3 regions of the Cytobacillus pseudoceanisediminis genome follow, and region 2 is predicted to be linked to each of the others. Evidence: a T-box and tRNA genes for the amino acid it is inferred to sense, from the RefSeq annotation. Region 2 holds a T-box; the other regions hold tRNA genes.
What was found. A T-box is a leader RNA that pairs with one kind of tRNA and senses whether it is charged. The one in region 2 lies ahead of thrS (threonine--tRNA ligase), so its partner is inferred to be a tRNA-Thr.
Positions count from the first base shown of each region.

Region 1: it has a tRNA-Thr gene. The T-box ahead of thrS (threonine--tRNA ligase) is inferred to sense a tRNA for this amino acid. The anticodon was not compared.
Region 3: it has a tRNA-Thr gene. The T-box ahead of thrS (threonine--tRNA ligase) is inferred to sense a tRNA for this amino acid. The anticodon was not compared.

Region 1 is NZ_CP097349.1:4,983,427-4,986,675, forward strand. It holds rRNA gene M5V91_RS26565 (23S ribosomal RNA) at 1-1,277, shown strand, start outside; rRNA gene rrf (5S ribosomal RNA) at 1,406-1,522, shown strand; tRNA gene M5V91_RS26575 (tRNA-Val) at 1,532-1,607, shown strand; tRNA gene M5V91_RS26580 (tRNA-Thr) at 1,628-1,703, shown strand; tRNA gene M5V91_RS26585 (tRNA-Lys) at 1,711-1,786, shown strand; tRNA gene M5V91_RS26590 (tRNA-Leu) at 1,802-1,886, shown strand; tRNA gene M5V91_RS26595 (tRNA-Gly) at 1,895-1,969, shown strand; tRNA gene M5V91_RS26600 (tRNA-Leu) at 1,976-2,064, shown strand; tRNA gene M5V91_RS26605 (tRNA-Arg) at 2,080-2,156, shown strand; tRNA gene M5V91_RS26610 (tRNA-Pro) at 2,164-2,240, shown strand; tRNA gene M5V91_RS26615 (tRNA-Ala) at 2,250-2,325, shown strand; tRNA gene M5V91_RS26620 (tRNA-Met) at 2,340-2,416, shown strand; tRNA gene M5V91_RS26625 (tRNA-Ile) at 2,434-2,510, shown strand; tRNA gene M5V91_RS26630 (tRNA-Ser) at 2,524-2,616, shown strand; tRNA gene M5V91_RS26635 (tRNA-Met) at 2,635-2,708, shown strand; tRNA gene M5V91_RS26640 (tRNA-Asp) at 2,712-2,788, shown strand; tRNA gene M5V91_RS26645 (tRNA-Phe) at 2,814-2,889, shown strand; tRNA gene M5V91_RS26650 (tRNA-Gly) at 2,904-2,977, shown strand; tRNA gene M5V91_RS26655 (tRNA-Ile) at 2,982-3,058, shown strand; tRNA gene M5V91_RS26660 (tRNA-Asn) at 3,073-3,147, shown strand; tRNA gene M5V91_RS26665 (tRNA-Ser) at 3,153-3,243, shown strand; tRNA gene M5V91_RS26670 (tRNA-Glu) at 3,248-3,249, shown strand, end outside.
Region 2 is NZ_CP097349.1:3,526,397-3,529,645, reverse strand. It holds gene M5V91_RS18985 (SRPBCC family protein) at 1-427, opposite strand, end outside; partial or broken gene thrS (threonine--tRNA ligase) at 580-1,778, opposite strand; T-box leader at 1,830-2,062, opposite strand; T-box leader at 2,103-2,336, opposite strand; T-box leader at 2,377-2,611, opposite strand; gene M5V91_RS18975 (YhgE/Pip domain-containing protein) at 2,679-3,249, opposite strand, start outside.
Region 3 is NZ_CP097349.1:3,972,923-3,976,171, reverse strand. It holds rRNA gene M5V91_RS21480 (23S ribosomal RNA) at 1-962, shown strand, start outside; rRNA gene rrf (5S ribosomal RNA) at 1,215-1,331, shown strand; tRNA gene M5V91_RS21470 (tRNA-Asn) at 1,351-1,425, shown strand; tRNA gene M5V91_RS21465 (tRNA-Thr) at 1,461-1,533, shown strand; tRNA gene M5V91_RS21460 (tRNA-Glu) at 1,561-1,635, shown strand; tRNA gene M5V91_RS21455 (tRNA-Val) at 1,640-1,715, shown strand; tRNA gene M5V91_RS21450 (tRNA-Thr) at 1,721-1,796, shown strand; tRNA gene M5V91_RS21445 (tRNA-Tyr) at 1,811-1,894, shown strand; tRNA gene M5V91_RS21440 (tRNA-Gln) at 1,960-2,034, shown strand; tRNA gene M5V91_RS21435 (tRNA-Lys) at 2,189-2,261, shown strand; tRNA gene M5V91_RS21430 (tRNA-Gly) at 2,330-2,404, shown strand; tRNA gene M5V91_RS21425 (tRNA-Ala) at 2,412-2,487, shown strand; gene rocF (arginase) at 2,703-3,249, shown strand, end outside.

The DNA.
Region 1 (3,249 bases), 1.5 Mb from region 2:
CAAACCGACACAGGTAGGCGAGGAGAGAATCCTAAGGTGAGCGAGAGAACTCTCGTTAAGGAACTCGGCAAAATGACCCCGTAACTTCGGGAGAAGGGGTGCTCATTAGGGTGAATAGCCCTGATGAGCCGCAGTGAATAGGCCCAGGCGACTGTTTAGCAAAAACACAGGTCTCTGCGAAGCCGCAAGGCGAAGTATAGGGGCTGACGCCTGCCCGGTGCTGGAAGGTTAAGAGGAGAGGTTAGCGCAAGCGAAGCTTTGAATCGAAGCCCCAGTAAACGGCGGCCGTAACTATAACGGTCCTAAGGTAGCGAAATTCCTTGTCGGGTAAGTTCCGACCCGCACGAAAGGCGTAACGATCTGGGCACTGTCTCAACGAGAGACTCGGTGAAATTATAGTACCTGTGAAGATGCAGGTTACCCGCGACAGGACGGAAAGACCCCGTGGAGCTTTACTGTAGCCTGATATTGAATTTTGGTACAGCTTGTACAGGATAGGTAGGAGCCTGAGAAGCCGGAGCGCCAGCTTCGGTGGAGGCGTCGGTGGGATACTACCCTGGCTGTATTGAAATTCTAACCCGCGCCCCTTATCGGGGCGGGAGACAGTGTCAGGTGGGCAGTTTGACTGGGGCGGTCGCCTCCTAAAAAGTAACGGAGGCGCCCAAAGGTTCCCTCAGAATGGTTGGAAATCATTCGCAGAGTGTAAAGGCACAAGGGAGCTTGACTGCGAGACCTACAAGTCGAGCAGGGACGAAAGTCGGGCTTAGTGATCCGGTGGTTCCGCATGGAAGGGCCATCGCTCAACGGATAAAAGCTACCCCGGGGATAACAGGCTTATCTCCCCCAAGAGTCCACATCGACGGGGAGGTTTGGCACCTCGATGTCGGCTCATCGCATCCTGGGGCTGTAGTCGGTCCCAAGGGTTGGGCTGTTCGCCCATTAAAGCGGTACGCGAGCTGGGTTCAGAACGTCGTGAGACAGTTCGGTCCCTATCCGTCGTGGGCGCAGGAAATTTGAGAGGAGCTGTCCTTAGTACGAGAGGACCGGGATGGACGCACCGCTGGTGTACCAGTTGTCTTGCCAAAGGCATCGCTGGGTAGCTATGTGCGGAAGGGATAAGTGCTGAAAGCATCTAAGCATGAAGCCCCCTCGAGATGAGATTTCCCATAGCGTCAAGCTAGTAAGATCCCTGAAAGATGATCAGGTTGATAGGTCAGAGGTGGAAGCGTGGCGACATGTGGAGCTGACTGATACTAATCGATCGAGGACTTAACCAAGTTATATGGTTATTACTCGGCAAATGCTTCTTCATACATTATCTAGTTTTGAGAGAATGAAAAATATGAAATTTTCTCTTGAAAAATCCTAAAAAGACGGTATAATAAAACTTGTCTTTGGAAAATAGTCTGGTGGCGATAGCGAGAAGGTCACACCCGTTCCCATACCGAACACGGAAGTTAAGCTTCTCAGCGCCGATGGTAGTTAGGGGCTGTCCCCTTGTGAGAGTAGGACGCTGCCGGGCGATAATAATGGAGGATTAGCTCAGCTGGGAGAGCATCTGCCTTACAAGCAGAGGGTCGGCGGTTCGATCCCGTCATCCTCCACCATTAATTTAAATGTACAAGCTGCCGGTGTAGCTCAATTGGTAGAGCAACTGACTTGTAATCAGTAGGTTGGGGGTTCAAGTCCTCTCGCCGGCACCATTTCAACGAGCCATTAGCTCAGTCGGTAGAGCATCTGACTTTTAATCAGAGGGTCGAAGGTTCGAGTCCTTCATGGCTCACCATTTTAATTTCATATTGCGGGTGTGGCGGAATTGGCAGACGCACCAGACTTAGGATCTGGCGCCGCAAGGCGTGGGGGTTCGACTCCCTTCACCCGCACCATTCTTTATGCGGAAGTAGTTCAGTGGTAGAACATCACCTTGCCAAGGTGGGGGTCGCGGGTTCGAATCCCGTCTTCCGCTCCATTTATTGCCGGGGTGGCGGAACTGGCAGACGCACAGGACTTAAAATCCTGCGGTAGGTGACTACCGTACCGGTTCGATTCCGGTCCTCGGCACCAGTAGAATTTAACATTGCGCCCGTAGCTCAATTGGATAGAGCGTTTGACTACGGATCAAAAGGTTAGGGGTTCGACTCCTCTCGGGCGCGCCATTATATACGGGGAGTAGCTCAGCTTGGTAGAGCACTTGGTTTGGGACCAAGGGGTCGCAGGTTCGAATCCTGTCTTCCCGACCATTTATTATTGGGGCCTTAGCTCAGCTGGGAGAGCGCCTGCTTTGCACGCAGGAGGTCAGCGGTTCGATCCCGCTAGGCTCCACCATATTTTAACACTTCGGCGGTGTAGCTCAGCTGGCTAGAGCGTACGGTTCATACCCGTGAGGTCGGGGGTTCGATCCCCTCCGCCGCTACCATTTAATTCATCGATGCTGGACCTTTAGCTCAGCTGGTTAGAGCAGACGGCTCATAACCGTCCGGTCGTAGGTTCGAGTCCTACAAGGTCCACCATTTTCATTTATACGGAGGAATACCCAAGTCCGGCTGAAGGGATCGGTCTTGAAAACCGACAGGCGGGTCAAACCGCGCAGGGGTTCGAATCCCCTTTCCTCCTCCATATATTTAATAATATTATCGCGGGGTGGAGCAGTCCGGTAGCTCGTCGGGCTCATAACCCGAAGGTCGCAGGTTCAAATCCTGCCCCCGCAATCTGGTCCGGTAGTTCAGTTGGTTAGAATGCCTGCCTGTCACGCAGGAGGTCGCGGGTTCGAGTCCCGTCCGGACCGCCATTTTTACAAAAAATAAATAATATGTGGCTCAGTAGCTCAGTCGGTAGAGCAAAGGACTGAAAATCCTTGTGTCGGCGGTTCGATTCCGTCCTGAGCCACCATTTTAGAACCTTATGCGGGTGTAGTTTAGTGGTAAAACCTCAGCCTTCCAAGCTGATGATGAGGGTTCGATTCCCTTCACCCGCTCCAAAATGGGCCTATAGCTCAGCTGGTTAGAGCGCACGCCTGATAAGCGTGAGGTCGATGGTTCGAGTCCATTTAGGCCCACCATTTTATATTATTGTTCCGCAGTAGCTCAGTGGTAGAGCATTCGGCTGTTAACCGAACGGTCGTAGGTTCGAATCCTACCTGCGGAGCCATATATGGGGAAGTACTCAAGTGGCTGAAGAGGCGCCCCTGCTAAGGGTGTAGGTCGGGTAACCGGCGCGAGGGTTCAAATCCCTCCTTCTCCGCCATATTGG
Region 2 (3,249 bases):
CACCTGACCAGGCCATTTGATGCCAGTTTATTGCTTCAATCCAATCTTCATGATTCTTAAATCCTCTATGTTCAACAATCACCTTTGATGAATTTTCATGGATTGCCTGGAAACTTACATGAACAGTTGTTAATTCATCCTCATTATTCATTAAATCCTCAAATTGGTCTGGGCCTTTCCATGTGAACTCAAGCTCATTTTCAGTAATAAGCTTAGTAATTTTACATCCCTTCGTATTCATGCCCGTACTATTTCCGGGAATAAAATAAAGCTCATAAGCTCCGCCTTCCTTAGCTTCTACTTTCGCTTCAGGTGCAAACCATTCAGATACCCTATCAGAGATTGTCCAAGCGAGCCATACCAGATTGAGTGGTGAATTGATTGTTGTCTCATTAATAATGGCTTTCTCAATTGCAGTGGTTTTCAAAATAATCCTCCCCTAAGTGTAAAATTATTACATTTAAATAATAACATTATTTTGAAAATTAAGATATTGTTAACTGGAGAAAATTCGGAGAGATAGATTATTTGTAAAGAGGAAAGCCCAAAAGGAATAAATTCCTTCTGAGCTTGAAAGATTTATCTGCCGCCGTTTGTTTCATTAATAAACCGCTCAATTACTTCCTCAATGCTCATCACACCGATATTTCCCTCTTTACGTTTTCTCAGTGACAGGGATTGCTGCTCCATTTCTTTATCACCAATCACCAGCATGTAGGGAACTTTCTGTTTTGCGGCTTCCCTGATCTTGAGTCCCATTTTCTCTGTTCTAAAGTCGGCTTCAGCACGGATGCCTGCTTCTTCCAATTGTGATTTCACATAGTCTGCATATTCAGCATGCGAGTCAGAGATTGGAATGATCTTTGCTTGAACGGGTGACAGCCACAGTGGGAAATCGCCTGCAAAATGTTCAATTAGAATAGCCATGAAACGTTCAACTGAACCAAAAATTGCCCTGTGAATCATAATGGGAAGGTGAAGTTTGTTATCTTCACCAACATATGCACAATTAAACTTTTGCGGCATTTGAAAATCCAGCTGGACAGTACCGCATTGCCAGCTTCTGCCGAGCGAATCCAATATATGAAAGTCAATTTTCGGCCCGTAAAACGCCCCATCACCAGGATTAATCTGATAGTTTACTCCTTTGTTTTTCAAAACAGATTCCAAAGCTCCTTCAGCACGTTCCCACATTTCTTGTGATCCCATGTATTCCTCCGGGCGTGTTGAAAGTTCAACTTTATAGTCAAAACCGAAATGGGAGTAGAACTCATCAATTAGGACAAGTATTTTATCAATCTCGGCCTCAATCTGATCAGCCATCACAAATAAATGGGCGTCATCTTGAGTGAACGACCGGACTCTTAACAGTCCATTCAAAGAACCCGAGAGTTCGTGTCTGTGGACTAATCCCAGCTCCGCATAGCGGAGAGGCAATTCCCGGTAGCTTCTCCGTTTGCTATTGAAAACCAATATCGCACCCGGGCAGTTCATGGGCTTTATCGCATAATTTTGCTCATCCACATTTGAGAAATACATATTTTCATGATAATGATTCCAATGGCCGGATTGTTCCCAAAGTTCCTGTTTCATCATAATCGGTGTCTTAATTTCCTGATAGCCTGCCCGCTGGTGTTTTCGTCTCCAATAACTTTCAAGTTCATTTCGCATCACCATTCCATTTGGCAGGAAAAAGGCATTCCTGGGGCTTCCTCCATGGATGTGAAAAGCTCCAGCTCTTGACCTAACTTTCTATGATTTATTTTTTCTGCTTCCATTTCAATTCCTCCTGATTTTTAGTTATAAAAAAAGACCACACTCCTCCCAAACATAGGGACGAGTGTGGTCGTGGTGCCACCCTAATTCCATAAAGCAATCGAAAGACTGTTTTATGCTCAAAAAGATAACGGATTCCCCGATTATGGATACTCTGATATAGATCATTTCCCCATAATAGCTCCAAGGCGGTAAATCATTCCCTTTTCTTCAGGGCTTGCAGCCGGTGACCCTGATCTCTGGAAAGAAAATAAAGAATGATTCATGTCCTTATCAACGCTAATTATATAGTTTTAATTAAAATAAAAAGCCGCACTCATCCCAGCAAAAGGGACGAGTGCGGCCGTGGTTCCACCCTAATTCCATAAAGCATGCCGAAAGACTGCTTTATGCTCAAAAAGATAACGGATTCCCCGATTATGGATACTCTGATATAGATCATTTCCCCATAATAGCTCCAAGGCGGTAAATCATTCCCTTTTCTTCAGGGCTTGCAGCCGGTGACCCTGATCTCTGGAAAGAAAATAAAGAATGATTCATGTCCTTATCAACGCTAATTATATAGTTTTAATTAAAATAAAAAGCCGCACTCATCCCAGCAAAAGGGACGAGTGCGGCCGTGGTTCCACCCTAATTCCATAAAGCATGCCGAAAGACTGCTTTATGCTCAAAAAGATAACGGATTCCCCGATTATGGATACTCTGGTATAGATCAATTCCCCATAATAGCTCCAAGGCGGTAAATCATTCCCTTTTCTTCAGGGCTTGCAGCCAAATGGCCCTGATCTCTGGAAAGAAAACAAAGAAAGATTCGTATCCTTATCATAGCTCATATTTATATTTTTACTGATTTTATTACACATTTTGGAAAAGGTCAAGAGGGTTAATAAAACTTTTAAATCCTAATGAAACAACCCCGATTCCTTTGATTTTTTCATTAGCGCTTTTGTTTTTCTGCTTAATGGCTCTTTCAGGAAGGTTCCAATTAATAGTGCAATGAAACCGAATAGCGTCAGGACCAGAAGGTCTCTGTAAACTCTTTCCCAAACAATGCCTCCAACAGCTTCTCTCATTAAATCAATGGCATAAGAGAAGGGCAGGAAGGGGTGGATGGTTTGGAAAAATTCAGGAAGCAAGGCGGTCGGATAGGTTCCGCCAGCACCTGCAATCTGAAGCACCAGCAAGACAATCGCCATGGCTTTTCCTACATCGCCAAATACAGATACTAATGTATAAACAATTAATATAAACACTAAACTGCTTATCAGTCCAAACAGGATAAACCATACTGGTTCAGCTGCATCCACTCCGAGAATTAAGATATTCCCTATTGTCACTACGAGGGTCTGTGCAAATCCAATGCTTAGGAAGGTCAGCAGTTTGCCGAAATAGATTTGTTTTCCCGTAAATTCTTCATGATGATGAACATCTGTAGCCAAAAGGGAAATTAATAGAAGGGCACCTACCCATATC
Region 3 (3,249 bases), 450 kb from region 2:
ATTCCTTGTCGGGTAAGTTCCGACCCGCACGAAAGGCGTAACGATCTGGGCACTGTCTCAACGAGAGACTCGGTGAAATTATAGTACCTGTGAAGATGCAGGTTACCCGCGACAGGACGGAAAGACCCCGTGGAGCTTTACTGTAGCCTGATATTGAATTTTGGTACAGCTTGTACAGGATAGGTAGGAGCCTGAGAAGCCGGAGCGCCAGCTTCGGTGGAGGCGTCGGTGGGATACTACCCTGGCTGTATTGAAATTCTAACCCGCGCCCCTTATCGGGGCGGGAGACAGTGTCAGGTGGGCAGTTTGACTGGGGCGGTCGCCTCCTAAAAAGTAACGGAGGCGCCCAAAGGTTCCCTCAGAATGGTTGGAAATCATTCGCAGAGTGTAAAGGCACAAGGGAGCTTGACTGCGAGACCTACAAGTCGAGCAGGGACGAAAGTCGGGCTTAGTGATCCGGTGGTTCCGCATGGAAGGGCCATCGCTCAACGGATAAAAGCTACCCCGGGGATAACAGGCTTATCTCCCCCAAGAGTCCACATCGACGGGGAGGTTTGGCACCTCGATGTCGGCTCATCGCATCCTGGGGCTGTAGTCGGTCCCAAGGGTTGGGCTGTTCGCCCATTAAAGCGGTACGCGAGCTGGGTTCAGAACGTCGTGAGACAGTTCGGTCCCTATCCGTCGTGGGCGCAGGAAATTTGAGAGGAGCTGTCCTTAGTACGAGAGGACCGGGATGGACGCACCGCTGGTGTACCAGTTGTCTTGCCAAAGGCATCGCTGGGTAGCTATGTGCGGAAGGGATAAGTGCTGAAAGCATCTAAGCATGAAGCCCCCTCGAGATGAGATTTCCCATAGCGTCAAGCTAGTAAGATCCCTGAAAGATGATCAGGTTGATAGGTCAGAGGTGGAAGCGTGGCGACATGTGGAGCTGACTGATACTAATCGATCGAGGACTTAACCAAAACGAAAAGCGGAGGCGACTGTTCAACTTTGAGAGACGTTGGAGAGCCGGCCATTCAAATCCTGGTTTTGGGATTTGGAGGGACGGATCGAAACGGCCGAGAGGTTAGGAGCCGAAGCTAGACAAGTCATTGGTGAATACTCGGCAAATGCTTCTTCATACATTATCTAGTTTTGAGGGAACGAAAAAATGAAATTTCCTCTTGAAAAAAACATTAAAAGAAAGTATAATCATACTTGTCTTTTGAAAATAGTCTGGTGGCGATGGCGAGAAGGTCACACCCGTTCCCATACCGAACACGGAAGTTAAGCTTCTCAGCGCCGATGGTAGTTAGGGGCTGTCCCCTTGTGAGAGTAGGACGCTGCCGGGCTGTTTACAAATACCACTTTTCCGCAGTAGCTCAGTGGTAGAGCATTCGGCTGTTAACCGAACGGTCGCAGGTTCGAATCCTGCCTGCGGAGCCATTTCCATAAAGCCCTTTTGGGAATTATGAGCTGTTGCTTCCATAGCTCAGCAGGTAGAGCACTTCCATGGTAAGGAAGAGGTCACCGGTTCGAGCCCGGTTGGAAGCTCTTTTAATGTAGACAACTAGAGTACTAGGCCCCTTGGTCAAGCGGTTAAGACACCGCCCTTTCACGGCGGTAACACGGGTTCGAATCCCGTAGGGGTCACCATAATGGAGGATTAGCTCAGCTGGGAGAGCATCTGCCTTACAAGCAGAGGGTCGGCGGTTCGATCCCGTCATCCTCCACCATATTTGCCGGTGTAGCTCAATTGGTAGAGCAACTGACTTGTAATCAGTAGGTTGGGGGTTCAAGTCCTCTCGCCGGCACCATCTTTTTTATAGATGGAGGGGTAGCGAAGTGGCTAAACGCGGCGGACTGTAAATCCGCTCCTTCGGGTTCGGCAGTTCGAATCTGCCCCCCTCCACCATTTATTTTTAATAAAAACACAAAAAACTGGACAAGCTATGAATGTCCTTTTTATTTTGTAATTATTGGGCTATAGCCAAGCGGTAAGGCACCGGACTTTGACTCCGTCACTCGCAGGTTCGAATCCTGCTAGCCCAGCCATTTTTGAGCCATTAGCTCAGTCGGTAGAGGATTTTAAAAGATTGCAGCATCGAAGCGTTACATCCTGAATGGCAAGCTTTTAAAATCTGCGACAAAGACCGCAGGGCTTTGAAGCACATCTGCAAATGAAGTTTAGGCATCAGAATTATATTTCGAGCCATTAGCTCAGTCGGTAGAGCATCTGACTTTTAATCAGAGGGTCGAAGGTTCGAGTCCTTCATGGCTCACTTTATAGAAAAACACAGACCTTGGGAATCGAGTCCTGAAGGTCTTACTTGTGAATATAAATATGTTTGCGGAAGTAGTTCAGTGGTAGAACATCACCTTGCCAAGGTGGGGGTCGCGGGTTCGAATCCCGTCTTCCGCTCCAAATAAATGGGGCCTTAGCTCAGCTGGGAGAGCGCCTGCTTTGCACGCAGGAGGTCAGCGGTTCGATCCCGCTAGGCTCCACCATCATACATAATACGACATTCCTTAAACCAGCATGGTTTAGGGATTTTTTATTTTATTTCACAAAACAATAAGTGGCAAAACTTAGAAAGTTACTATGGTATTTTTAGAAGCTTCTTTTTCCGGCAGCCGCATATATATACACGATTTTGTCGAGTTGAGTCATGTGTTTGAAAGCGGTTAAAATATGAGTATGAAGGGAAAGGGAGGACTTTACTATGAAAAGACAGAAATTATCGATAATTGGAATGCCAATGGATCTTGGCCAGATGAGACGCGGTGTGGACATGGGGCCAAGTGCGATCCGATATGCCGGTGTGAATGAGCGATTAAAGTGTTTATTCGAAGAAATCCATGACCAGGGCGATATTGCCATCGGCCGTCCGGAAGTTCAAATCGATCCAAAATCAAATCTTAGAAACTTGGACCTTATTGCTGAAAAAACAGAAAAACTGGGCGAAGAAGTTGATAAAGCAATAGAAAGTGGTTCTTTTCCATTAGTACTGGGCGGGGATCACAGCATCGCAATTGGAACATTGGCCGGTGTTTCGAAGCACTACAAAAATCTTGGGGTAATCTGGTATGATGCCCACGGGGATTTAAATACAGCTGAAACATCACCTTCAGGGAACATACATGGCATGCCTCTTGCGGTAAGCCTGGGAATTGGCCACCCGCTTTTAACCAATGTAGGGGGATATGCTCCAAAGGTTAAGCCAGAGAATATTGTCATTATTGGGGCAAGATCTTTGGATGAAGGAGAGC